Regions from separate parts of the Kluyvera sp. genome, predicted to be linked through region 1. Evidence: predicted binding sites of a transcription regulator. Region 1 holds the regulator's gene; each other region holds the start of a gene.
The links. The regulator LexA, encoded in region 1, represses DNA repair genes until DNA is damaged. The targets are predictions, from matches to a motif close to TNCTGTATGTACATACAGNA.
Positions count from the first base shown of each region.

Region 2: the regulator LexA is predicted to act here: its motif matches at 2,494-2,513, upstream of ACW14G_RS05580 (DinI-like family protein).
Region 3: the regulator LexA is predicted to act here: its motif matches at 3,384-3,403, upstream of sulA (SOS-induced cell division inhibitor SulA).
Region 4: the regulator LexA is predicted to act here: its motif matches at 3,854-3,873, upstream of umuD (translesion error-prone DNA polymerase V autoproteolytic subunit).

Region 1 is NZ_CBDKZX010000009.1:40,692-46,543, forward strand. It holds gene plsB (glycerol-3-phosphate 1-O-acyltransferase PlsB) at 1-1,808, opposite strand, end outside; gene ACW14G_RS06060 (diacylglycerol kinase) at 1,937-2,305, shown strand; gene lexA (transcriptional repressor LexA) at 2,405-3,013, shown strand; gene dinF (MATE family efflux transporter DinF) at 3,082-4,401, shown strand; gene ACW14G_RS06075 (CsbD family protein) at 4,528-4,737, shown strand; gene zur (zinc uptake transcriptional repressor Zur) at 4,791-5,306, opposite strand; gene ACW14G_RS06085 (cupin domain-containing protein) at 5,432-5,852, shown strand, end outside.
Region 2 is NZ_CBDKZX010000008.1:80,019-85,870, reverse strand. It holds gene ACW14G_RS05590 (MFS transporter) at 1-1,113, shown strand, start outside; gene ACW14G_RS05585 (alpha/beta hydrolase) at 1,139-2,167, shown strand; gene ACW14G_RS05580 (DinI-like family protein) at 2,236-2,478, opposite strand; gene ACW14G_RS05575 (thioredoxin fold domain-containing protein) at 2,607-3,167, opposite strand; gene ACW14G_RS05570 (DUF2058 domain-containing protein) at 3,392-3,931, shown strand; gene ACW14G_RS05565 (RluA family pseudouridine synthase) at 3,943-4,626, opposite strand; gene ACW14G_RS05560 (cold-shock protein) at 4,817-5,293, shown strand; gene ACW14G_RS05555 (DUF1398 family protein) at 5,360-5,755, opposite strand.
Region 3 is NZ_CBDKZX010000003.1:110,910-116,761, reverse strand. It holds gene ACW14G_RS02270 (AAA family ATPase) at 1-711, opposite strand, end outside; gene matP (macrodomain Ter protein MatP) at 896-1,351, shown strand; gene ompA (porin OmpA) at 1,442-2,497, opposite strand; gene sulA (SOS-induced cell division inhibitor SulA) at 2,853-3,362, opposite strand; gene ACW14G_RS02250 (TfoX/Sxy family DNA transformation protein) at 3,581-4,186, shown strand; gene yccS (YccS family putative transporter) at 4,187-5,852, opposite strand, start outside.
Region 4 is NZ_CBDKZX010000004.1:133,378-139,229, reverse strand. It holds gene amyA (alpha-amylase) at 1-1,097, opposite strand, end outside; gene ydfZ (putative selenium delivery protein YdfZ) at 1,438-1,641, shown strand; gene ACW14G_RS03140 (hypothetical protein) at 1,869-2,132, shown strand; gene umuC (translesion error-prone DNA polymerase V subunit UmuC) at 2,166-3,419, opposite strand; gene umuD (translesion error-prone DNA polymerase V autoproteolytic subunit) at 3,403-3,837, opposite strand; gene ttcA (tRNA 2-thiocytidine(32) synthetase TtcA) at 4,148-5,083, shown strand; gene dbpA (ATP-dependent RNA helicase DbpA) at 5,129-5,852, opposite strand, start outside.

The DNA of each region.
Region 1 (5,852 bases):
GCCTGCTCGCGCGGCAGAATAATGATGTCGCCGATGGTGTCTTTCTCGACTTCGAACTTGTTCATCTGCAGCGCGTGGTCGATAAGCTCGCTGGCGGAGGCTTTTGGCGCGGTAGCATCCGGCGCGTACGGCGCATTACGCATTAACGCCAGGTAGCATTCCAGCTGCTGCGTCAGCTGTTCACGGGTCAGCGAACGCTGGCGCGAAGCCAACAGCGCGGTGCAGCACAGGTTCATGGCATTGGCGGCGCCGGCGTTGTTGATACGCACCATCAGCTCGCCCGCCAGTTTGTTGACGGTCGGCGTCAGCCACGCCGGGCGTACGGCTTCGATCGGATCGATCGACTCGCGCCACTCCGGCACGTGGTGGTTCAGGTAGGTCATCAGCGGCATGGGTTCGCCGAAGTTGACGTAGCCCTGGCCGAGATTACGCAGCTTGCTCAGCCCGCGCAGCATTTGCGGCAGGCTCTCTTTCTCTTTCGTCGCGCCGCGCAGTTCTTTGGCGTAGGTACCCACTTCCATCACGTGCTCGTAGCCGATGTAAATCGGCACTAACGTAATCGGGCGAGTACCGCCGCGCAGCATCGCCTGAATGGTCATCGACAGTGTGCCGGTTTTTGGATCCAGCAGACGGCCGGTACGGGAACGCCCGCCTTCCACAAAGTATTCAACGGAATAGCCGCGGCTAAACAGCTCGCCGAGGTATTCGCGGAACACCGTGGAGTAAAGCTTGTTGCCCTTGAAGGTACGGCGGATAAAGAACGCGCCCAGGCGGCGGAAAATCGGCCCGGCTGGCCAGAAGTTCAGGTTGATACCGGCGGCAATGTGCGGCGGTACCAGCCCCTGGTGATAGAGCACGTAAGAGAGCAGCAGATAGTCCATATGGCTACGGTGGCAGGGCACGTAGACGATTTCATGGCCGTCGTGCGCCAGCTGGCGTACGCGCTCGGCGTTATGGACGTTAATCCCCTGATACAGACGGTTCCAGGTAAAGCTGAGGATACGGTCGGTGAGGCGAATCATCTCGTAGGAGAAGTTCGCCGCAATCTCTTCCATCAGCGCAATGGCGTTTTGCTGCGCCTTCTCGTGCGAGATTTTCTTGCTGCGCGCTTCGTCTTCTACCGCCTTGGCGATGGCTTTCGACGCCAGCAGCTTTTTGAACAGGTCGTGACGCGCCGGCAGACGCGGGCCAACCGCCGCCAGACGCTGACGGGCAAAGTGCATACGCGCGACGCGCGCCAGCTTCTGCGCGATGATTTTGTCCGTGCCGTGTTCGTCGGCCATGCGGCGCAGCGACACGGACGGCGAGAAACGCACGAAGCTATCGCGGCCCAGCCAGGAGACAGCGAAGAATTTCTGGAAGCCGTTGAGCATCCGCAGCGGTGGGTTTTCCTCGCCTTTTTCGCGGCCAGGCGAACGCCCGAACATCACGGAGACCGGCACCATTTGCACATCCAGATCCGGATTGCTGCGGTGCAGATCGAGGTAGTCGTGGAACAGCTTGATCGACTCTTCCTTCGGCGTGTAGTAGGTGAACACGCGCGGGCCGCCGTGGATAAACACGTAGCGCGGCAGCAGGGTGCCGTCGATTTCCAGCGGTTCAAGCGGGTCAGGTAAATCGTGCGCCAGACATTGGGCGCGCAGCGTCAGCAGGTCGGCCTTAGAATTATAAGGCAGGACGTACATAATCGGACGCGAGGTATCAAGTCCTAATTCCTGTGCAGGCTCTGCGGGAATAGACTTGCTTTTTACCAGTACGCTTAATGGTAAATTCAGTAATTTGTAGTAAATTCGTGGCCAGCCGGACATAAACGATGTAAAGCCTCTGGTTAATCATGCAAATGCGCGGCAAGAATATCAGAAAGTCAGCAGAATTTCTGTTCTACCGCTTCATAACACGCATTGTCATTGACGTAATAACAAAAAAGGTTCTTGAGATGGCCAATAATACCACCGGGCTCACCCGAATCATCAAAGCAGCGGGCTATTCCTGGAAAGGATTTCGCGCGGCGTGGATCAACGAAGCCGCGTTCCGCCAGGAGGGTGTCGCGTCGGTGCTGGCGATTATTATCGCCTGCTGGCTGGATGTCGACGCGATTACGCGCGTGCTGCTCATCGGCTCCGTCCTGTTGGTGATGATAGTGGAAATTCTCAATAGTGCACTGGAAGCGGTGGTGGACCGTATCGGCTCCGAATACCACGAGCTGTCCGGGCGGGCAAAAGATATGGGATCGGCGGCGGTGCTGCTGGCGATTTTCGTCGCGCTGATCACCTGGGGCACGCTGCTGTGGGCGCATTTCCACTAAAGCTGTGAAAACTGCCTGATTTCGTGCGTTTTATGGTTTCAAAATAAACACTAGCTGTATATACTCACAGCATAACTGTATATACACCCAGGGGGCGGAATGAAAGCGTTAACGACCAGGCAGCAAGAGGTGTTTGATCTCATCCGGGATCATATCAGCCAGACGGGCATGCCGCCGACGCGTGCGGAAATTGCTCAGCGCTTGGGGTTCCGTTCCCCAAACGCGGCTGAAGAGCACCTGAAAGCGCTGGCGCGTAAAGGTGTCATCGAGATTGTCTCCGGCGCTTCTCGCGGTATCCGCCTGCTGGTGGAAGAAGAAGAAGGTCTGCCGCTGGTGGGCCGCGTCGCGGCGGGCGAACCGCTGCTGGCGCAGCAGCATATCGAAGGCCATTACCAGGTTGACCCGTCGCTGTTCAAACCGAGCGCCGACTTCCTGCTGCGCGTTAGCGGCATGTCGATGAAAGATATCGGGATTATGGACGGCGACCTGCTCGCGGTGCATAAGACTCAGGACGTACGCAACGGCCAGGTCGTTGTCGCGCGCATCGACGAAGAAGTGACGGTCAAACGCCTGAAAAAACAGGGTAACGTCGTCGAACTGCTGCCAGAAAACAGCGAATTTAAGCCGATCGTGGTGGATCTGCGTCAGCAGAATTTCTCCATTGAAGGGCTGGCCGTTGGCGTTATCCGCAACGGCGAATGGCTGTAAAAACTCCCCCTCTCTAATGGCTGCGATACATCCGCTATCGCAGCCTTTTTTCGTTCTGGTTGATACCCATGTCGCTACTCACTTCCGCTGATAAAGCGCTGTGGCGCCTTGCGCTACCGATGATCTTCTCCAACATTACCGTGCCTCTGCTGGGTCTGGTCGATACCGCCGTGATCGGTCACCTGGACAGCCCCGTCTATCTGGGCGGTGTCGCTATCGGGGCAACGGCGACCAGTTTCCTGTTTATGCTGCTGCTGTTTCTACGCATGAGTACAACCGGCCTGACGGCGCAGGCCTTTGGCGCGAAAAACCCGCAGGCGCTGGCCCGCGCGCTGGTGCAACCGTTGATGCTGGCGCTGGGCGCCGGGCTGCTCATCATCCTGTTCAAAACGCCGCTGATTAACCTGGCGCTCTCCATCGTCGGCGGCAGCGGCGAGGTGCTGGAGCAGGCGCGTCGCTTCCTCGCCATTCGCTGGCTCAGCGCGCCTGCTTCTCTGGCGAACCTGGTCCTGCTGGGTTGGCTGCTCGGCGTGCAGTACGCCCGCGCGCCGGTGGTGCTGCTGGTGGTGGGAAACGTACTGAATATCGTGCTCGATCTGTGGCTGGTGATGGGTCTGCACATGAACGTGCAGGGTGCGGCGCTCGCCACCGGCATTGCCGAATATGCCACCTTGCTGGTCGGGCTGGGAATGGTACACAAGGTGATGGCGATGCGCGGCATCTCTTGGGCGATGCTGAAAACCGCCTGGCGCGGCAACATCCGCCGCCTGCTGGCGCTCAACCGCGACATTATGCTGCGTTCCCTGCTGTTACAGCTGTGCTTCGGCGCGGTCACCGTCTTTGGCGCGCGGCTCGGTGGTGAAGTGGTGGCGGTGAACGCGGTGCTGATGACCATGCTCACTTTCACCGCCTACGCGCTGGATGGCTTCGCTTACGCGGTGGAGGCCCACTCCGGCCAGGCGTATGGCGCGCGCGATGGCAGCAAACTGCTTGAGGTCTGGCGCGCTGCGTGCCGTCAGGCGGGGGTGGTGGCGTTGGCTTTTGCGCTGGTATACGCCGTGTTTGGCGAAAATATCGTCGCCTTACTTACCTCGCTGCCCGAACTGCAGCAACTGGCAGACCGTTACGTGCTGTGGCAGGTGGTGCTGCCGGTGATTGGCGTCTGGTGTTATCTGCTGGACGGCATGTTTATCGGCGCCACGCGAGGCGCCGAGATGCGCAACAGTATGGCGGTCGCCGCCGCCGGTTTTGCGCTGACGCTGCTGGCACTGCCGGTGCTTGGCAACCATGGGCTGTGGCTGGCGTTGGCCGTTTTCCTCGCGCTGCGCGGCCTGTCGCTGGCGTATATCTGGCGTCGCCACTGGCGAAATGACAGCTGGTTTTCCTGATGTGATGGTTAAAGATTCCGAATAGTGAATCATGCTCAGAATGACTGACTACAATTAACCTCACGCTTAGCGAAAAAGAGTTCACACTCTCTCGCTATTCATTCACTGACGATCGAGGATTCAATGATGAATAAAGACGAAGTCGGCGGTAACTGGAAGCAGCTTAAAGGTAAAGTGAAAGAGCAATGGGGCAAACTGACCGATGATGACATCACGGTGATCGAAGGTAAACGCGATCAGCTGGTCGGTAAAATCCAGGAACGTTATGGATACGCAAAAGATCAGGCGGAAAAAGAGGTGGATAGCTGGGATAAACGGCACAATCACCGCTGGTAACGCACTCCTCCTGCCCATGCGTACAAGGAGGTACGCTCCCCATCAATCCCGCGTTAGCGGGATTTCTTTTTAATATGAATCGTATGGTCGTGATGGCAATGCTCATGCGCGCGACAGGCTTCAACTTCCACGCAGGCGGAACACAGCCCGTGCGCTTCAATGACGTTGTGGCGCAGCGCAAAGCCCATCTTTGCTGCCAGCGTATGCATGATGTCCTCAACGCCTTCCGCACACTCTTCTTTCACCACGCCGCAGCGATCGCAGATAAACATTGCGGAGGTGTGGGTCGGCTGATCGAACAGGTGGCACAGCACGTAGCTGTTAGCGGACTCGACCTTGTGCACGAAGCCCTGCTCAAGCAGAAACTCCAGCGCGCGATAGACGGTGGGCGGCTTGGCCTGCGGTTCTTTCTCACGCAGCAGATCCAGCAGGTCATAGGCGCTGATTGCCCCTTCCTGCAGACTCATCAGGCGCAACACTTCGAGACGTTGCGGAGTCAGGCGCACGCCGCGTTGCGCGCACAGCTTTTCAGCTTGCGCTAACAGTTCTTGCGTGGTGGTCTTATCCATTGGCGTCCTCAGGTTACGGGGAAATAAACCCCTACTTTACCATGTTATGCCGGAAACGCCGAGTTTCCACAGGTGTGCTATAGCTGTGTTATAGCAGGTGCACTTCACACTCAGGATGAAAAATGATGAAAAGACCCGACTGTATTCGCCATTGGCACGATGTTGAAGGACCGGATGACTCTACCTATCCCGACAGCGATGAGCGCTTCTCCATCGGCGCGCCGCTAGCTCGTGCGCTGGGGCTGAGACATCTTGGTATTCACCACGAGCGCTTGCCGCCAGGCCGACGCACTTCCTACCCGCATGCCGAGAGCGACGAAGAGGAGTTTATCTACGTGCTGGAAGGTTATCCGCAGGCATGGATTAACGGCTATCTGTGGAAGCTGGAACCCGGCGACAGCGTGGGCTTTCCGGCAGGAAACGGCGTTTGCCATACCTTTATTAACAACACGTCAGAAGAGGTCCGGCTGCTGGTGGTGGGGGAAGCCAATAAGAAACACAACCGGATTTACTACCCGCTAAATGCCTCGTATGCCGTCACGCGCG
Region 2 (5,852 bases), on a different contig from region 1:
ATCGCCTCCGAATTTATGCCGGTCAGCCTCCTGACGCCGATGGCGTACTCCCTGAATGTTACCGAAGGCATGGCCGGACAGGGGATCGCCATTTCCGGCGCGTTTGCGGTGATGACTAGCCTGTTTATTTCCAGACTGGCAGGCACGCTTGACCGGAAAATTCTGCTGCTCGGCCTGACGAGCATGATGGCGCTTTCCGGTGCTGTCATCGCGATGGCGCCCAACTACCTGATCTATATGGCAGGTCGCGCCCTGATTGGCATCGTCGTCGGCGGGTTCTGGTCGATGTCGGCGGCGACAGCAATGCGGCTGGTACCGGTGCACCGTGTTCCGTTGGCGCTGGCTATTTTCAATAGCGGTAATGCGCTGGCAACCGTCGTGGCTGCCCCCTTGGGCAGTTGGCTGGGAGCGGTCATCGGCTGGCGGGGAGCCTTCTTCTGCCTGTTACCTGTCGCCATCCTCGCGTTTATCTGGCAACTGCTCAGCCTACCGTCCATGCCGGTTACCCGCCAGCCAGCTGGGGCCAGCAATATTTTCACGCTGTTTCGCCGCCGGGTGGTGACGCTGGGCATGCTGGGTGTTGGGATTTTCTTTATGGGGCAGTTCACGCTCTTTACCTACATCCGGCCTTTCCTTGAGGCGGTCACGAAGGTCGATGCCTCAGCGGTGACCCTCATCCTGCTGGTCATCGGTATGGCCGGTTTCATCGGCACCACGCTAATTGGCCGGGTATTGAAGAGTGGATTCTACCCAACCCTGATGGCGATTCCCGTGCTGATGGCGATTGTCGCGCTAGCCCTGATCGCGTTTGGCAGCCAGGCGGCCATCGTGACGGCGTTGCTCGGACTGTGGGGGGTGATTTCAACCGCCGCGCCTGTGGGATGGTGGGCATGGGTTCCACGTACGTTTCCTCAGAATGCTGAAGCGGGCGGCGGGCTGATGGTGGCGATGGTGCAACTGTCTATTGCGCTGGGATCCACCGTGGGGGGCCTGCTGTTCGACCATCATGGCTACCGGAGCACCTTCCTGGCCAGCGCCGCGATGTTGATTATTGCAACCGTACTGATTTTTCTGACCTCACGTGCAGATGCATCTGCCGGTGACCATTCATAACACTAATCCTGATAAGGAAACTATCATGAATAAATTTACGTTAGCGCTGGGGCTGTTCATCAGTGCATTTGCCACCTCTGCGGCAGATATGTCCAGAGGTGCTGACAACTTTTATAAAAGCGATAAGGTGACGCAGCAAAAAGTGACCTTTAAAAATCAGTATCAGATGAACGTGGTCGGCAATCTGTTTATCCCGAAAACGATGAATCAGAACGCTAAAAACCCAGCGATTGTCGTTGGCCATCCAATGGGCGCGGTCAAGGAACAAAGCGCAAACCTGTATGCGCAGAAGCTGGCGGAGCAGGGGTTTGTCACGCTGGCGATTGATCTCTCGTTCTGGGGAGAAAGCGAAGGTAAACCGGGGCACCTGATTTCACCGGAAATCTACACGGATGACTTCAGTGCGGCGGTTGATTATCTCAGTACACAGCCGTTTGTTGATCCAGAAAACATCGGCGTGCTGGGGATCTGCGGCAGCGGAAGCTTTGTTATCAGCGCCGCGAAAATAGACCCGCGGATGAAAGCCATCGCCACCGTCAGCATGTATGACATGGGAGCCGCGTTCCGTAATGGCCTTAACCATTCCCAGACGCTGGAACAACGCAAGGCGTTTATCCAGTCTGCCATTGAGCAGCGTTTTGCCGAGTTCAAAGGGGGAGATACCGCGTATATTCCGGGCACCGTGAATAAACTGGAGGCTTCCACGCCGGAGATTCAGCGCGAGTTCTTTGATTTCTATCGTACCGAACGCGGCGGCTACACTCCGCAGGGCGAGAAAGAAGAACTGACGACAAAACCAATGCTGAGCAGTATCGGTAAGTTTATGAACTTCTACCCGTTCAACGATATTGAAACCATTTCACCGCGTCCGATGCTCTTTATTACCGGCGATCGGGCCCATTCAAAAGAGTTCAGCGAGGACGCCTTCAAACGTGCCGGTCAGCCTAAAGAGCTGTATGTCGTTCCGGATGCGGGACACGTCGATTTGTATGACCGCACGGACGTGATCCCCTTCGACAAACTGGCCGACTTTTTCCGTAGCAACCTGAAATAACGCACTCGGTCAAGAACCAGGCGAGTTGAGGGAACCGATGGGTTCCCTTTTTTGCGTGTACGGCAGTCTTACTCGCTGACCAGCCAGAATTCTGCCTCATCAAACATTTCTGTGACGACTCTGCTTATCTGCTCTTTCTCATGTTTGCTGGCATCAGTGTTGATGGCGGGCAGCGTCATCATGGGTTTGACGCGGACTTCCGCGTCAGGAAATACGCTGTGCACTCTTTTGCTCAACTCTGCCAGGATTATCTCTTTCGCGCCGGGCAAACCTTCAAAATTCCGTTTGTCGTAGACGAGTTCCACAAACATGCTTTTACTCCAGTTAACTGTATATAAAAACAGTATATAAACCGTCTGCGTTAGCAGTGTCAATTTTATTTCGCAATAAAAAACCCCGGCAGGCGGGGTTTCAATCACGAGGAGTATGCCAGGGCAGGCTACAATGCTTTACCGCTGATCTTTTCCAGAATGGCGTCAGGCTTTGCGCTACCCAGAATCACCTTCGGTGGGTTATCCAGCACGATCATCGTAGGCGTTAGCTGGATGCCCAGTCGTTCAGCCAGTGCAGACTGTTTGACGACTTCATCCGAACAACTGGCGCTGGTGTCATTATTGGGCAGAAACCCGGCCATGGCCCCTTGCAGGCTCTTTTGACGATCGTCTGAGCACCAGACGCGACCCATATCTTCAATCACGGAATCGCGAATAGAAGGGGGAGCAACGGTCAGAAACGACATGGTTAGCCCGGCATCGTTGTAACTCTTAATGTTCTTGACGACCTGAGAACAGAAAGAGCATTGGTTGTCGATGAACACCAGAACCTTGTGTTTTTCATCGGCGGCGGTGAATGTCACCGGGGTTAATTCAGGCAGAGTACGGTCGAGATCCTTTAATGCTTCTGCGGTACTGTCATCGGCGCTGGCCGGGGCATCAGCGGAAAAAACGTTAAAACTCATCGCCCAGACAACTGGCAGGGCAATCAGCGGAATCACTTTCACGGTATACCTCATTGGATAATGCTCAGGATCGTCAACGGCATCTACGGATGATGTTTTTAGCATCAACTGTAAAACGCTGTGACTGTAGCCGATCGTCACGGACGCGATCAATGTTTATTTTTTGTACAAAATGCGACGCAAGGGGAAGGCGTTCTGCAATCTGGAATCGACGCGAACATTACGGGTATAATCTTGCAAAATTTATCAATGAGTTTAGAGCGAAGATGACAAAACTGACCTTACAAGAGCAGATGCTAAAAGCGGGGCTGGTCACCAGTAAAAAAATGGCTAAGGTCCAGCGCACGGCGAAAAAGTCGCGCGTTCAGGCCCGCGAAGCGCGAGAAGCGGTAGAGGAAAATAAAAAAGCGCAGCTTGAGCGCGATAAGCAGCTGAGTGAGCAGCAGAAACAGGCGACGCTGTCGAAAGAGTACAAAGCGCAGGTCAAACAGCTGATCGAGATGAACCGCATCACCGTTGCCCGAGGCGATATCAACTTTAACTTTACCGACAATAACGTGATCAAAAAGATGGCGGTGGATAAGCCGACGCAGACACAGCTGATCAACGGTCGTCTGGCCATTGCGCGGCTGGCGACTAACGCCGCGGGTGAAAGTGAATACGCCATTATTCCGGCGGTTGTGGCGGAGAAAATTGCGCAGCGTGATGCCACCAGCATCGTTCTGCACAGTGCGCTCAGTCAGGAAGTACAGGACGAAGACGATCCGTACGCTGATTTCAAAATCCCTGACGATTTGATGTGGTAATCCACTTCAGATTAGAACGGGCTGGCGCTGTGGGCGTTGATCTTCTCCTGGCTAACGGGATGAACAAAACAGAGGGCGCTGGCATGTAGCATAAGACGTGGCGTTTGTTCGGTTCCGGGCTGTTCGCGGCCACCATACAGGTCGCAACCCAGAATCGGGTAGCCCAACTGCTCGCAGTGAATGCGTAGCTGATGAGTGCGCCCGGTTTCAGGAACAAGTTGAACGCGAGTCAGCGCCAGGCGATGGTGATAAAAACGGCTCACAACCCGATAGAGAGAACGCGCCGGTTTGCCGTTAAGGGCGGAAATGGACATCCGCGGAAAACGCGCGGGGTCTTTAGCAATTGGCGCATCAATCACCCCTTCATCCTCGCTCAGGTGCCCGCACAGTAGGGCGCTGTAGGTTTTTGTCACTGAACGCTGGCTGAACTGCTGGCAAAGAGCGGCATTGATGGCCTTATTGCGTGCGATGACCATCAGCCCGGAAGTGCCGAAATCCAGGCGATGGACCAGCGTGCAGCCGGGAAATTGCTGAACCAGACGATAGTGTACGGAATCGAGGTTCTGCGGATTTTTCCCCGAGAGGCTGAGCAACCCGCTGGGCTTATTGATAATCAGCAGATGCGCGTCCTGATGGAGTATCTCTATTTGCTCATGGCAAGGTGGGGCAATAAAGGTATCGAGAATGGTAGACATCTGGCTGCACGGCTGGAGAGTGGGTGCGGATGATACCCAATTTTTCGCCAACAGGCGAATCCGACGAGGTCGCACGGTGGAAATTTATCATCCACACTTAAGCCAAAGACATAGTCTGCGCGGGCATTGTGCATTACACTGCGCGCTGCAAAAATTGAGTTGATAAACGATTAACCAGGCGGTAACGGCGATGAATGGAACAATCACAACGTGGTTTAAAGATAAAGGTTTTGGATTTATCAAAGATGAAAATGGCGACAATCGCTATTTTCATGTGATTAAGGTTGCCAACCCTGAGCTGATTAAAAAAGATGCGGCGGTAACTTTTGAACCCACGACCAATAACAAAGGGCTGTCAGCCTATGCGGTGAAGGTGATCCCGGATAGCAAGTACATCTATATCGCGGGCGAGAAGATCAAGCTGACGTCAATCAAGTCTTTCCTGGTCTACAGCGAAGAAGTTCCTGCTGAGACCCGCATTGATAAAGAAAATGCGGTGTTGTCGGTAGGGCTGCTGATGAACAGCATCAAGCCAAAATCCGACGCGAAGCCGGGTGAAATGCGTACGTTGAAAAAGCTGGCTATCACCACCTTCCAGGGCACTACGTTGATCTTCTCGGAAGATGAGATTGATATAGAAGATACGGTAAAAATGTTGAAAGTCTGATCGCGCTACGCGATAAAAGAGGGAGATAGCCTTAATGGTGAATCTCCCTTTTTTATTGGTGCTTAATTACGTAGGGCTAATGATATTTTCAGTATGTAATAGCTGATTATCTTTAGACCAGTAATAACGACTCACTTCTTCAACGTCGACGACCCATTTAAATACGCCCGCTCTGGCTAACTCGCGACAGTATTGATCGAAATGAGTGAGGCCAGTGAAATGACGCCTGGCGGCAATTTTTGTCAAACAGCTACTGCCACCTGCGCTTACCTTAATTAAGCTACGGTGACTCTTCATGGCCACATAGGAATCAGTTGTTGTTACAATTTTGACATTGCCGGTGGCGACGAAATAAATGTAATACGAGATGTTGTTTTGTTTTAACTCTGTTAAAAATTGCAGAAAATCTGACTTGCATCTGACCTGCTCAAATAAGTCGCAGAGCATTTCACTAAATTCCATTTCTGTCCTCTATATATGCCTTTTATAACATTCATGTTACTTATTATTTTGTGTGTGTTGTGATGGCGGTTAGTTTAAACCATTAATCAATTAGAAA
Region 3 (5,852 bases), on a different contig from region 1:
CAGACTGTCTTCGAACTCACTGTACAGCGAGGACTCAGTCAATTCGGGCTCCATCTCCTGGAATTCGGCCAGTGATTCTCGTTCGCCCACCAGGATGACTTTCAGGTTGATTGGCATGGAAGGAATGCTGACCGGCAGCGGACGGGCGTCATCGAAGGTCAGCCAGTCAAAACGCTGCTGAAGGACCTGATTCTTTAAACGCATCCACAGCAGCGGCTGCGACATTAGCGTGCGCAACGGCAGCACGAGGATGCCGCCGTTGGCTTGATGCACCAGGCCAGGCTGTAAACTGATTTCGCCGTTAAACTGGCGTACGCAGCCAAAGAGCTGTTCAGCTTCAACCCAGTCGGCGAAGATAACAGGCCCCTGGCTGGCAAACGTATCATCGGCGCTGCGCGCAGGCGTCATCGTGACCTTGCCGCCGGTAACCTGATAATCGACGCCCGTCAGGGTCGATTCATCGCTATCGCGCAGAGAGCGTGTTGTTTGCGTCAGCAGGTGCAGATACTCTTTTTCTTCTGGTGCTTTGACCAGCAAGAAAGGGGAGACGCCCTGAGGGTGCAGAAACTGCTCAAGTGCGTAATGTAAACGAGCCTGCAGCTCGCTGAATAAAGAGTCGTTTTCTGAGGCTAAATCAGGCTGGGCAAATAGCGCCTGGAATGCTTCAGTCGCGGGGGCGAGAAAGCGCCGGGAAAGAGTATTTATAGTCAATGTCGCTATTTTTAGTCAGATGTAAAGTGCGTGATTATACCTGATGCCGCGGGGAAGCTCACGGAGAATACAGAAGTATCTTCTGCGATGGCTTTTATCCATATCACAGTTGCAGATTTCTTCTCAGCACATTGAGAAAAAACTGTTATCCTGAAAAGAGTTACACGGTCACACTGAGATCGCCATGAAATATCAACAACTGGAAAATCTTGAAAGCGGCTGGAAGTGGAAATACCTGGTGAAAAAACACCGGGAAGGTGAGCCTGTCACCCGCTACATTGAAGCCAGCGCCGCGCAAGAGGCCGTCGATGTTTTGCTGACACTGGAACACGAACCGGTTCAGGTTAATAGCTGGATTGCTCAGCATATTAATCCGCAACTGGTGAACCGTATGAAGCAGACGATACGTGCGCGCCGTAAGCGTCATTTTAACGCCGAGCATCAGCATACCCGTAAGAAATCTATCGACCTGGAATTTGCCGTCTGGCAGAGGCTGGCAGGGCTGGCGCAGCGTCGCGGTAAGACGCTCTCGGAGACGATCGTTCAGCTGATTGAAGATGCGGAAAATAAAGAGAAATACGCGAGTAAGATGTCCAGCCTGAAGCAGGATCTCGAGGCCATGCTAGGGAAAGAAAAATAGCCCTGGCTGCGGTCGGACTCCTCTTTGCTGACAGCAGAAAATGGCCGAAAAAAAACCCCGCAGCGCGGGGTTTTTTTATGAGACGAGAACTTAAGCCGCTGGCTGAGTTACAACGTCTTTAACGCCTTTAACTTCGATCTCTACGCGACGATCCGGTGCCAGGCAGTCGATCAGTGCAGCGCGAGCTTTCACGTTGTCACAGGTGTTGCCGGTAACCGGGTTGGATTCGCCCATGCCACGTGCAGAGATTTTGTCAGACGGGATACCTTTGGAGATCAGGTAATCAACAACGGACTGAGCACGTTTCTCAGACAGACCCTGGTTGTAAGCGTCAGAACCGATGCGGTCAGTGAAGCCCAGAACAACTACGGAACCGTCTTTCGGATCCAGGTTGCTCAGCTGGGAGTACATCTGATCCAGAGCCTGTTTACCTTCCGGTTTCAGGGTCGCTTTGTTGAAGTTGAACAGAACGTCAGACTTCAGAGTGAAGTGTTTGGTCTGTACTTCTGGAGCCGGAGCCGGAGCCGGAGCAACTACCGGAGCAGCAGCATCCTGCTGGCCGAAGCGGTAGGAAACGCCTACGCTCAGCATGCCGTTATCAGGACGTACACCTACAGTGTTTGCGTCGCCGATGTTGTTAACCCACTGGTATTCCAGACGGGTAGCAATGTCACGAGTGACAGCCCACTCAACGCCGCCAGCGAATACTGGGGAAACGCCGGTGTCGTGGTTTTTACCAATCTGGTTGTTGTTGGAGTCTGCACGCCAAACCATACCACCCAGACGAGTGTAGATGTCCAGATCGTCAGTAACTGGGTAGCCCAGTTTAGCAGTCAGCTGAACGCCTTGAGCTTTCAGAGCGCCATTGGTCTGGCTGCCGGTGTATTCCATACGGCCCAGCCAGTCGTAACCCATTTCGAAACCAACGTACGGGTTAACCTGGTAACCACCGAACGCGCCTGCGCCCAGCTGGCTGTTGTGGGTAGAACCGTTGTTGTTCAGGTCACTCTGGTACCAACCGGTGTCATGGAACTGGGACCAACCCAGTTTACCACCAGCATACCAGGTGTTGTCTTGCGGAGCGGCCTGCGCTACGGAAGCGAAGCCTGCCAGTGCCACTGCAATCGCGATAGCTGTCTTTTTCATTTTTTGCGCCTCGTTATCATCCAAAATTTGCCATGAAGTTCTAAATAGACTCACGGTTAAATCCTTCCACCGGGGGCGGGGCTTAGTTAAATACTTAGCAGAACTCTGCGGTGTTAAGCTGAGCACCCCTGGCGATGTAAAGTCTACAACGTCGTTGGAAACTTACAAGTGTGAACTCCGTCAGGCTTATGAAAAAAAAAGACTTGTATACGCAATATTTAACAAATGTGTCGAAAAAATAATCGACATAAAATTCGGGAAACCGCATCAGACCAGCATTCTGCCTGTAATCATCCATAAAAACGGACAGATAAAAAAAATGCAAAAAAAATCCCAGGAAAATTCTTAATTTCGCTTAATGGTACAAATTCGAGTGAATTTTTAGCCCATTAAATTGTCCTGTTGGATGTAATGCGGTCTGAACTGGTCGCATAATGAACACCATTGCGTTACCTTCTTCCGCCGCGTTTTGTAAACGAGCATGTTCTTCTACGGACAATTCTTCGCTCAGCCAACCAATAACGACACTATAATTACCGGTACGTGATGCGCGAACCATCGAGTCGAGCATATCGCAGGGTGACATCTGGCGAAGCTGCATGACTTTTGTGAGCGGCAGACCAGAGGCCTGTACCCACTGGCGGCTTAACTTCTGCTGCGGCGTGAGCCACAGCTGCCAGCGAGACTGCTGACCTAGCTGCTGTAACAATGGCAGCAGTAACAACTGTGCCATCATCGGTTGATCTTCGCGATAGAGCACTTCACTAATTAAAGCGGCAGGGGTGCTGTTTACCGGAGTAAAAGCATGGGAAGCCGTTGTGGCGGCTGTGACAGAAGAACGATTTACGACACCAGAAGTATACATAGCTAATCCAACCTTGTGGGTTACTGTATGAATATACAGTACTACCCCAAAGTCTAAAGATCAACCTCATTTTCTGAAAGCATCTCGCAAAATTGCACAAGAAATACTCATGATGACAAATTCATCTTGCCGTACCGGTAGAACTTCCCTATGTTGCTTGTTATATGAACGATTAATAAATTTAATGTATTCATGTGCATGATTATTAAGGATTAATCATGAAGATTATCTCTTATAAACGGATTTACCAATCCCAGGAATATTTCTCGGTGTTGGGGAAAGTGAAGTCTCGGGCACTGTTTGGCGGCTATAGTCTGGCCGTCGACAATACCGTCTTTGCTATGGTCGCAGAAGGTGAGCTGTATCTGAGGGCGTGCGAAAAAAACGCCACCTATCAGGCCCAGCACTCACCGCCACTGTTAACGGTACGTAAACGAGGGCATGCGCAGCAGCTTAACTATTTTCGCGTCGATGAACGGCTGTGGTCGAATAAAGCAGAACTGCTTTTGCTTGGTCAGTTCGCGCTTGAAGATGCGCAAAGTGAGAAGCGTCGACGGCGGCATTTACGGCTCAAAGATCTTCCCAATCTCTCTTTTCATATGGAACTGCTGTTGCATGAAGCAGGTATTAAGGACGTCCGTACGCTGCGGCAAATGGGTTCTAAAACGGCGTGGATGCGGCTTCGGCAGTTACGTAAACAGCTGAGTGTGAATGTGTTGTATTCGCTGGAGGGGGCTATCATCGGCGTTCATGCCGCGGCGCTCCCGGCGAAAACGCGCCAGGAGCTGGAAACGTGGGTGCAAAATTACACCCAGAAAAGGTAATTAGCGCATCACCTGCTTCTGCAGACGGCAGATTTCAGGCAGCAGAGAAATCATCAGGCCGATTTGTTGCAGAACCAGTGGCTCTTTGCTGTCCGGACGAGGATCGAGATGATGGATCCTCGCCGCGAGCCCACTTAATGCCTGCTGAACCCGCTGTTCATCTGCGGGCTGATGATGCAGCGCATCGTCGACGTAGCAGACGGCGTCGTCCAGAAGCGCCAGAATCTCTGCGGTGGTCAGTTTTTCGCGATGGGCACCCAGCGCCGAGATATAGCTGGTGAGCGTGTGGTTCAGGCACAGTAAGCGGAACGCGGTTTCCCGCATTTCGGCGGTGACCTTCGGTTCGGTAGACATGTTGGATACCACCGAGGCCAGCTCAGCATCCCGATTATGCGCATCGCGGCGCGCAATACGGTAGGCCAGACGGTTATCGCGGCCCTGATGATACTGCTCGAGAATTGCATCCAGATAGCGACAGTTAGCGTCCACGGCTCGCTCCAGAACGCGCGGCAGGTTACGGAATTTCCAGTCTGGCCAGATAAAACTCACCGCCAGCCAGGCAATACCGCAGCCAATCAACGTATCCACCACGCGTGGCAACGCCACTTCGAACCCTTCGCCCAGCAGGTTAAAGCACAGGAGCACGAGCAGGGTAATGAACATCGTCGCGTGAGCGTATTGTACGTTGCGAAAAGCGAAGAACAGCACGCCTGTGACCACAATCAGTATCAGTTGCCCTTCCAGCGAGGGCACCAGCCAGAGAATCGGCAGGCCCAACGCTACGCCGACTAGCGTGCCGATAATACGCAGCGCCAGGCGATGGCGAGTGGCGTTGTAGTTCGGCTGGCAGACGAACAGGCTGGTGAGCAAAATCCAGTAGCCGTGCTGTAATCCGGTCAACTGGATAAAGGCATAGCCAACGCACAGCACCACCGACATGCGCACCGCGTGGCGGAACAGCGCGGACTCCGGCGACATATTACGACTCAGGCGTGAAAGAATATCGTCGAAACCGTGCAGGCTATCATCGGCAAGCACATTCTCCGTTTCGCTGTTCGTTTGCGACGGCGACTGTTCAGACTCAATGGTGGCGAGTTGGGCGTCGATGGCCCGCAGGTTGTTGAGGAGAAAACCCAGCGCTTTCATCTGCTCCGGCGCGGTACCGCTGGCGCGCACGCGATCCAGCGCGGCATCCAGATGGGTGAAGGCGCGCTCAAAACGGGCGTCATGCTGATAAGGCGTGCGCAGCAAAATAGCCTTAGCCAGATCCTGACAGGCGATAGACTGCATTGAAAGCAGGCGCTGGAAGCGGAACATCACATCGCTGTAGCGGAACTGGTCGCGTAGCGCCTGATATTGTATATGCGATGAGCTGGCCCGCTCGTGGATATCCTGGGCGACAAAATAATAGTGCAGCGTACGACGAGTGCTACGTTGGCCGCGGTCGCCGCGCAGACGCGTTAATAAAGACGCTTTCGTCTGATTGAGTGTCGACACCAGTTGTCCGTTTGCCAGCGCCAGCTCATACAGCGGCGCCTGATTATCGTCATCAAGATCGGGATCGAACAGGCGTGACTTCAGCTCCAGATAGCGGGCAAGCTGCTCGTAGCTGCGGGCGAGGTTATCCTGCAATGGGCGGATAGGAAATATCAGGTGCCCGGTCAGC
Region 4 (5,852 bases), on a different contig from region 1:
AAAACCGAAGGCACACCGTTTTCACGTAACAGGATGAGCGCATAGGCAAGCGGTTTAAACCACGCCTCCACCGGGGCCTCCAGCGCCTGAAGCGGCTGGGTGTCATGGTTGGCGACCAGCGTCACCGCATGGAACGGATCGGCCTCAACCAGCGTCGCGGTGAAAATCTGGCTCATGTCATAGTCGCGACCCATGCGGGAAGCCTCGTGGAAGTTCATCTGCAACGGGGCGTCAAACAGCATCGTTTTTCCCTCAACCTGAGCGATATACTGCTGCAATTTATCCACATCGTGAGACCAGTATTCCGCCACAATGAACAAAGGTTCAGGCGCCACTTCCTGTATATGCTCAATCCATTGCTTATAGAACCAGGCGGGAATATGTTTAACCGCATCAAGACGAAAACCGTCGCAATGCGTTTGTTCGAGCATCCATCGCGCCCAGTATTTGAGCTCTTCGGTAACGGCCTGATTACGGAAATCAACGTTCTCGCCCATCAGATAATCAAAGTTGCCCATTTCGTCATCGACCTGGTCATTCCAGCCTTCACCGGTATAGTCGTTAACGATTTTGAAAATGCCGTCCTCATCAGGATTCTCGATATGGTCGATGCCGCTAAAGCATTTGAAATCCCAGACAAACTGTGAGTACTTTCCTTCGCGCGCGGGGAATGAATAGCGGGTCCATGCCTCGCACTCGATGATCTCTTCATCAATTTGGGTTCGATCGTCGGCGTTAACACGCTGTACGCGAATATGCTCCTTCTCATCCGCCCCCATCTTATGGTTCAACACTACGTCCATCAGCACCGCAATATTATGCTGTTGCAGTGCATCAATCGCCTGGAGTAACTGGGCTTTATCCCCATATTTTGTGGCAACCGAACCTTTCTGCTCAAACTCCCCCAGGTCAAAAAGATCATAGCTGTCATAGCCAACGGAATAACCACCGGAGGCCCCTTTGCTGGCGGGCGGCAACCAGATCATATTAATGCCAATCTCATGTAAGTTCGGGGCAAGGGCCGCGACCTCTGGCCACAATTCACCGCCAGCGGGATAATACCAGTGAAAGCATTGTAATAAGGTGGGGTTGCGCATACCTGTTCTCCGTTGAAGGCGACACAAAAACTATAAGAGGGAAATCCACAGGTTGCGAGAATCTGGCCATATGGTCTCCTTACCAGACATGACGTTCTTACTACGCATGATGCGCGCATATTTGACATATCCCATAGCGAGCAAGAAGCCATTCCGGGCTCTGTACAGGCTCTATTCACAATGAGAACTGTCAATAAACTAACAACGAGATAGTCGTTTTATCCATAAACATCATGAAAAAAAACGCTACTTTGACGAAGCGCAAAACATCGCGTTTTCGATCGCGCTATTAATTCACACCGCCAATCTATACCGTCTTGACATGTGAAAGGAGGAGACGATGAAAACCTACGATCGTAACCGTAACGCTATCACGCTCGGCACCCGTGTGATGATTGCCAATAAAGGCGCAACCGGCGTGATTACCGCTATCCATGGTGAAGGTAAAACCGCTGAGCAGCTGCGTCGTGAGAGCTGTGTAGAGATTGACGGCTGTGACGGGACGTTCTGCCCGGTTGATTTGATCCGCCTGGGTCTTAACTGATACGGCAACCGTTTGAGGCCACCCCGGTGGCCTTATTTGTTTTACGCCGCCCGAGTGAAAAACAAAAAACTTATATTGATCAATCACAAAACCCGCGCAGCCAAATCAGGCAATAATCACGCTTTGTTGTAATAAAAGTATTTAATCCAATGAATTTCCTGAAGTTATTTTTTATCCTCGTTCTTATTCCCTGTCAAAGCTATGCGCTCAATTTCTCATCGACAATATTGAAATTAAACTGCCCGGAACGCGGGCTGGTAGAAGTCATTCTGCACGTCTATGAGCATACCCAGCAGTCCTGGAAAGGCCATTTTGAAACCGGTGCAGGCCATAAGCGCGTGGGTGACATTGAGATAATCCCCTTCGCCAACGGCGATACGCTGCTGCACCGTATCTCAACCGATGCATTCGGTTATGTTTATTACGGTGAAGAACGGGTAAGACATTGTCTCAAGCTGGATGAACGCCCGGTCTACCCTACCTTCGGCTGAGTGCCTACCAACGCTGCCCGAGCGCAGCGTTGGTCATCGGGCAACCGGCAGATCCGCGTAGCGTGTCGTATAACTGGGGGACAGCATTTCTCGCTTCATCCTCCATGTCTGTTCTATTCCTTTTCCGGCAAAACCGATACTGCCCAGACCGGAGTGATTAATACTGTCAATGACCTGCATCAGCGCCTGGCTATTGGCTCGCGGAGGCAAAGCGTCAAACAGGTTGAGCTGCGCAACGCCCTGGCTGAAAAAATCACTCAGCATTATCTCGGCTTTCATATAGCGAAAGCCGTCGCGCCAGATACTCTGCAGCGAACTGACGGCAAGGCGGATAATATCCCGGGTATCACAGGTTGGAACGATGAACCTGCCGCTAGCCTGCGGGGCATAAAATGTCTCATTCTCCGCATGCGGGCTGGTGCGCATAAACAGGCTGACCACACAGCAGTACTGCCTTTCCGCACGCAGTTTTTCTGCCGCGCGTTCGGCATAGGCGCAAACGACCTGGTGCATCTCGTCATATGTCGTGATGCGATGGCTAAACGAGCGGCTAAAGATGATCTGCTGTTTGGTGGGGGCAAACTCCTCTAACGCCAGGCAGGACTCCCCGCGCAGCTCGCGGACCGTACGCTCCAGCACCACGTTAAAATGCTGGCGAATAACCCAGGTTGAACTATCCGCAAGCTGTAACGCGCTCTCTATTCCCATCTGCTCCAGCTTCTTACGGGTACGTCTTCCAACGCCCCAGACTTCATGCGCTGGAATTAAGGAGAGCAATTTACGCTGGCGCTCCGTTGCACAGAGATCGACGACACCGTTGGTTTTTCGCCAGGTTTTGGCCGCCAGATTCGCCAGCTTCGCCAGCGTTTTGGTTGGCCCAATACCCACCCCAACCGTCAGCCCGGTATTTCTTCGTACCGCATCACGTATCTGATGACCCAACACCTCAAACGAGCCCTCATCGGGCAATTCAATAAAGGCTTCATCAATCGAATAGATCTCCACACGGGGAGCAAGATCCATCAATGTCTGCATCACCCGATGGCTGAGATCGGCATACAGTGCGTAGTTAGAACTAAAAACGGTTACCCGCTGGCGAGACAATTCATTTTTAATTTTAAAATACGGTGCCCCCATGCTAATGCCGAGCGCTTTAGCCTCCGCGGAACGAGAGATAATGCAGCCATCGTTATTGGATACCACCACCACCGGTTTACCCACCAAATCGGGGCGAAATACCGTCTCACAGGAGGCATAGAAATTGTTAACATCAACCAATGCGAACATATTTATGCGCTTTTAAACTGAACGTCACCACGCCGAAGATTTGCAACTCTTCCTCAGCATGAAAAGCAATCGGTTTGTACTGCGGGTTATGCGGCACCAGCAGGAGCGAGGGCCGGGTTCGCAACTCTTTAACCGTAAACTCCCCCGCTACTGCCGCAACGACGATATCGCCGTGATCGGCTTTTAACGAGCGATCAACAACCAGCAGATCGCCATCACCGATACCCGCGCCAATCATCGAGTCACCGCTAACACGCACAAAATAGGTGGCGCTGGGGTGCTTGACCACCAGCCGATTCAGGTCCAGGCTCTCTTCGACATAGTCCTGAGCCGGGCTGGGAAAACCGCAGGGAATCCGCTCCAGGAACAATGGCAGTTCGAGGGACTGTTCTGCTTTATATAGATAAGTGGCGAACATCTTTATACACCATAAACACTGTTTATATATACAGTATTATGCAACAAGCGTAGAGATCAAGCGGCTTGTCGTCCCTCGCGGTCAACCCGTTGAAGACGCGATAGATTTAATACAGGGTTATTCATGTCAGCGGGTAAGTCGGGCCAGTCCTGCAAAACATGCTGGTATTCGTCGCCGTAATCCGTACCATACACGCCACACATTCGCTGATTCGCCGTCAGCGCGGGACAGCTCTTTTATCGTAAATCAAATGGACTGGAAGACGCTGTAGTGGCCTGGGTATCCATTTAGATTTTTGAGTAACTATTAAATGCAACAAAATCAAGAAATTAGCAAAAAAGAACAATACAATCTGAACAAATTACAGAAGCGTCTGCGTCGTAACGTGGGCGAAGCCATCGCTGACTTCAACATGATTGAAGACGGCGACCGCATTATGGTCTGCCTCTCCGGCGGTAAAGATAGCTACACCATGCTGGAAATTCTGCGCAATCTGCAACAGAGCGCGCCAATCAGCTTCAGCCTGGTGGCGGTCAACCTCGACCAGAAACAACCGGGCTTCCCCGAGCATATTCTGCCGGAATATCTGGAAAAGCTGGGCGTTGAGTACAAAATCGTCGAAGAGAACACCTACGGTATCGTCAAAGAGAAGATCCCGGAAGGGAAAACCACCTGCTCACTCTGCTCTCGTCTGCGTCGCGGGATCCTCTACCGCACGGCCACCGAATTGGGCGCGACAAAAATCGCCCTCGGCCACCACCGTGATGACATTCTGCAAACGCTGTTCCTGAACATGTTCTACGGCGGTAAAATGAAAGGTATGCCGCCGAAGCTGATGAGCGACGACGGCAAGCACATCGTTATCCGTCCGCTGGCCTACTGCCGCGAAAAAGACATCGAGCGTTTCTCCGAAGCCAAAGCGTTCCCGATCATTCCGTGTAATCTGTGCGGTTCTCAGCCGAACCTGCAGCGTCAGGTCATTGGCGATATGCTGCGCGACTGGGATAAACGCTATCCGGGCCGTATCGAGACCATGTTTAGCGCCATGCAGAACGTGGTGCCTTCACACCTGTGTGATACCAACCTGTTTGATTTCAAAGGGTTGAACCACGACAGCGAAGTGATTGAAGGTGGCGACCTGGCATTTGACCGGGAAGAGCTGCCGCTACAGCCAGTGGGCTGGCAGCCGGAAGAAGAAGACGGTCAGCTGGATGAGCTGCGTCTGAATGTGGTTGAAGTGAAGTAAGTCATTTGGCGTCTCAGGCTGCGGCCTGAGACGCTTTTCAGGATGCTATTTCAGCAGACGTACACGGCACGCCTTGCCTTTGATCTTCCCTTTCTGCAGCAATTTCCAGGCCTGATGCGCCACGCCTTCACGTACGGCTACGTAGACATGCGCCGGGTGGACATCGATTTTACCGATATCCGCGCCAACCAGTCCCATATCGCCGGTTAACGCGCCCAGCACATCGCCCGCACGCATTTTGGCCTTTTTACCCCCGTCGATACACAGGGTCATCATTTCCGGCGCCAGCGGCGTAATACGCGTTTTAGCCGGCTCTGGCATCCAGTTCAGCTTCAGTTGCAGCATTTCGGCCAGAATATTGGCGCGCTGCGCCTCTTCCGGCGCGCAGAAGCTCACCGCCAGCCCACTGTTGCCCGCACGCGCGGTACGGCCAATACGGTGTACGTGCACCTCCGGATCCCACGCCAGCTCGTAGTTCACCACCATCGCCAGCGATTTAATATCCAGCCCGCGCGCCGCCACGTCGGTCGCCACCAGAATACGCGCGCTGCCGTTGGCAAAACGTATCAGGGTCTGATCGCGGTCGCGCTGTTCGAGGTCGCCGTGCAGCGCAATGGTGCTCTGCCCCGCCGCGTTCAGCTCTTCAAACACCGCCTGACAATCTTTTTTGGTATTACAGAACACGACGCAAGAAGATGGCTGATGCTGGCTCAGCAGCTGCTGTAACAGCGCGATTTTGCCGTGACGTGGTACGTCAAAAAACTGCTGC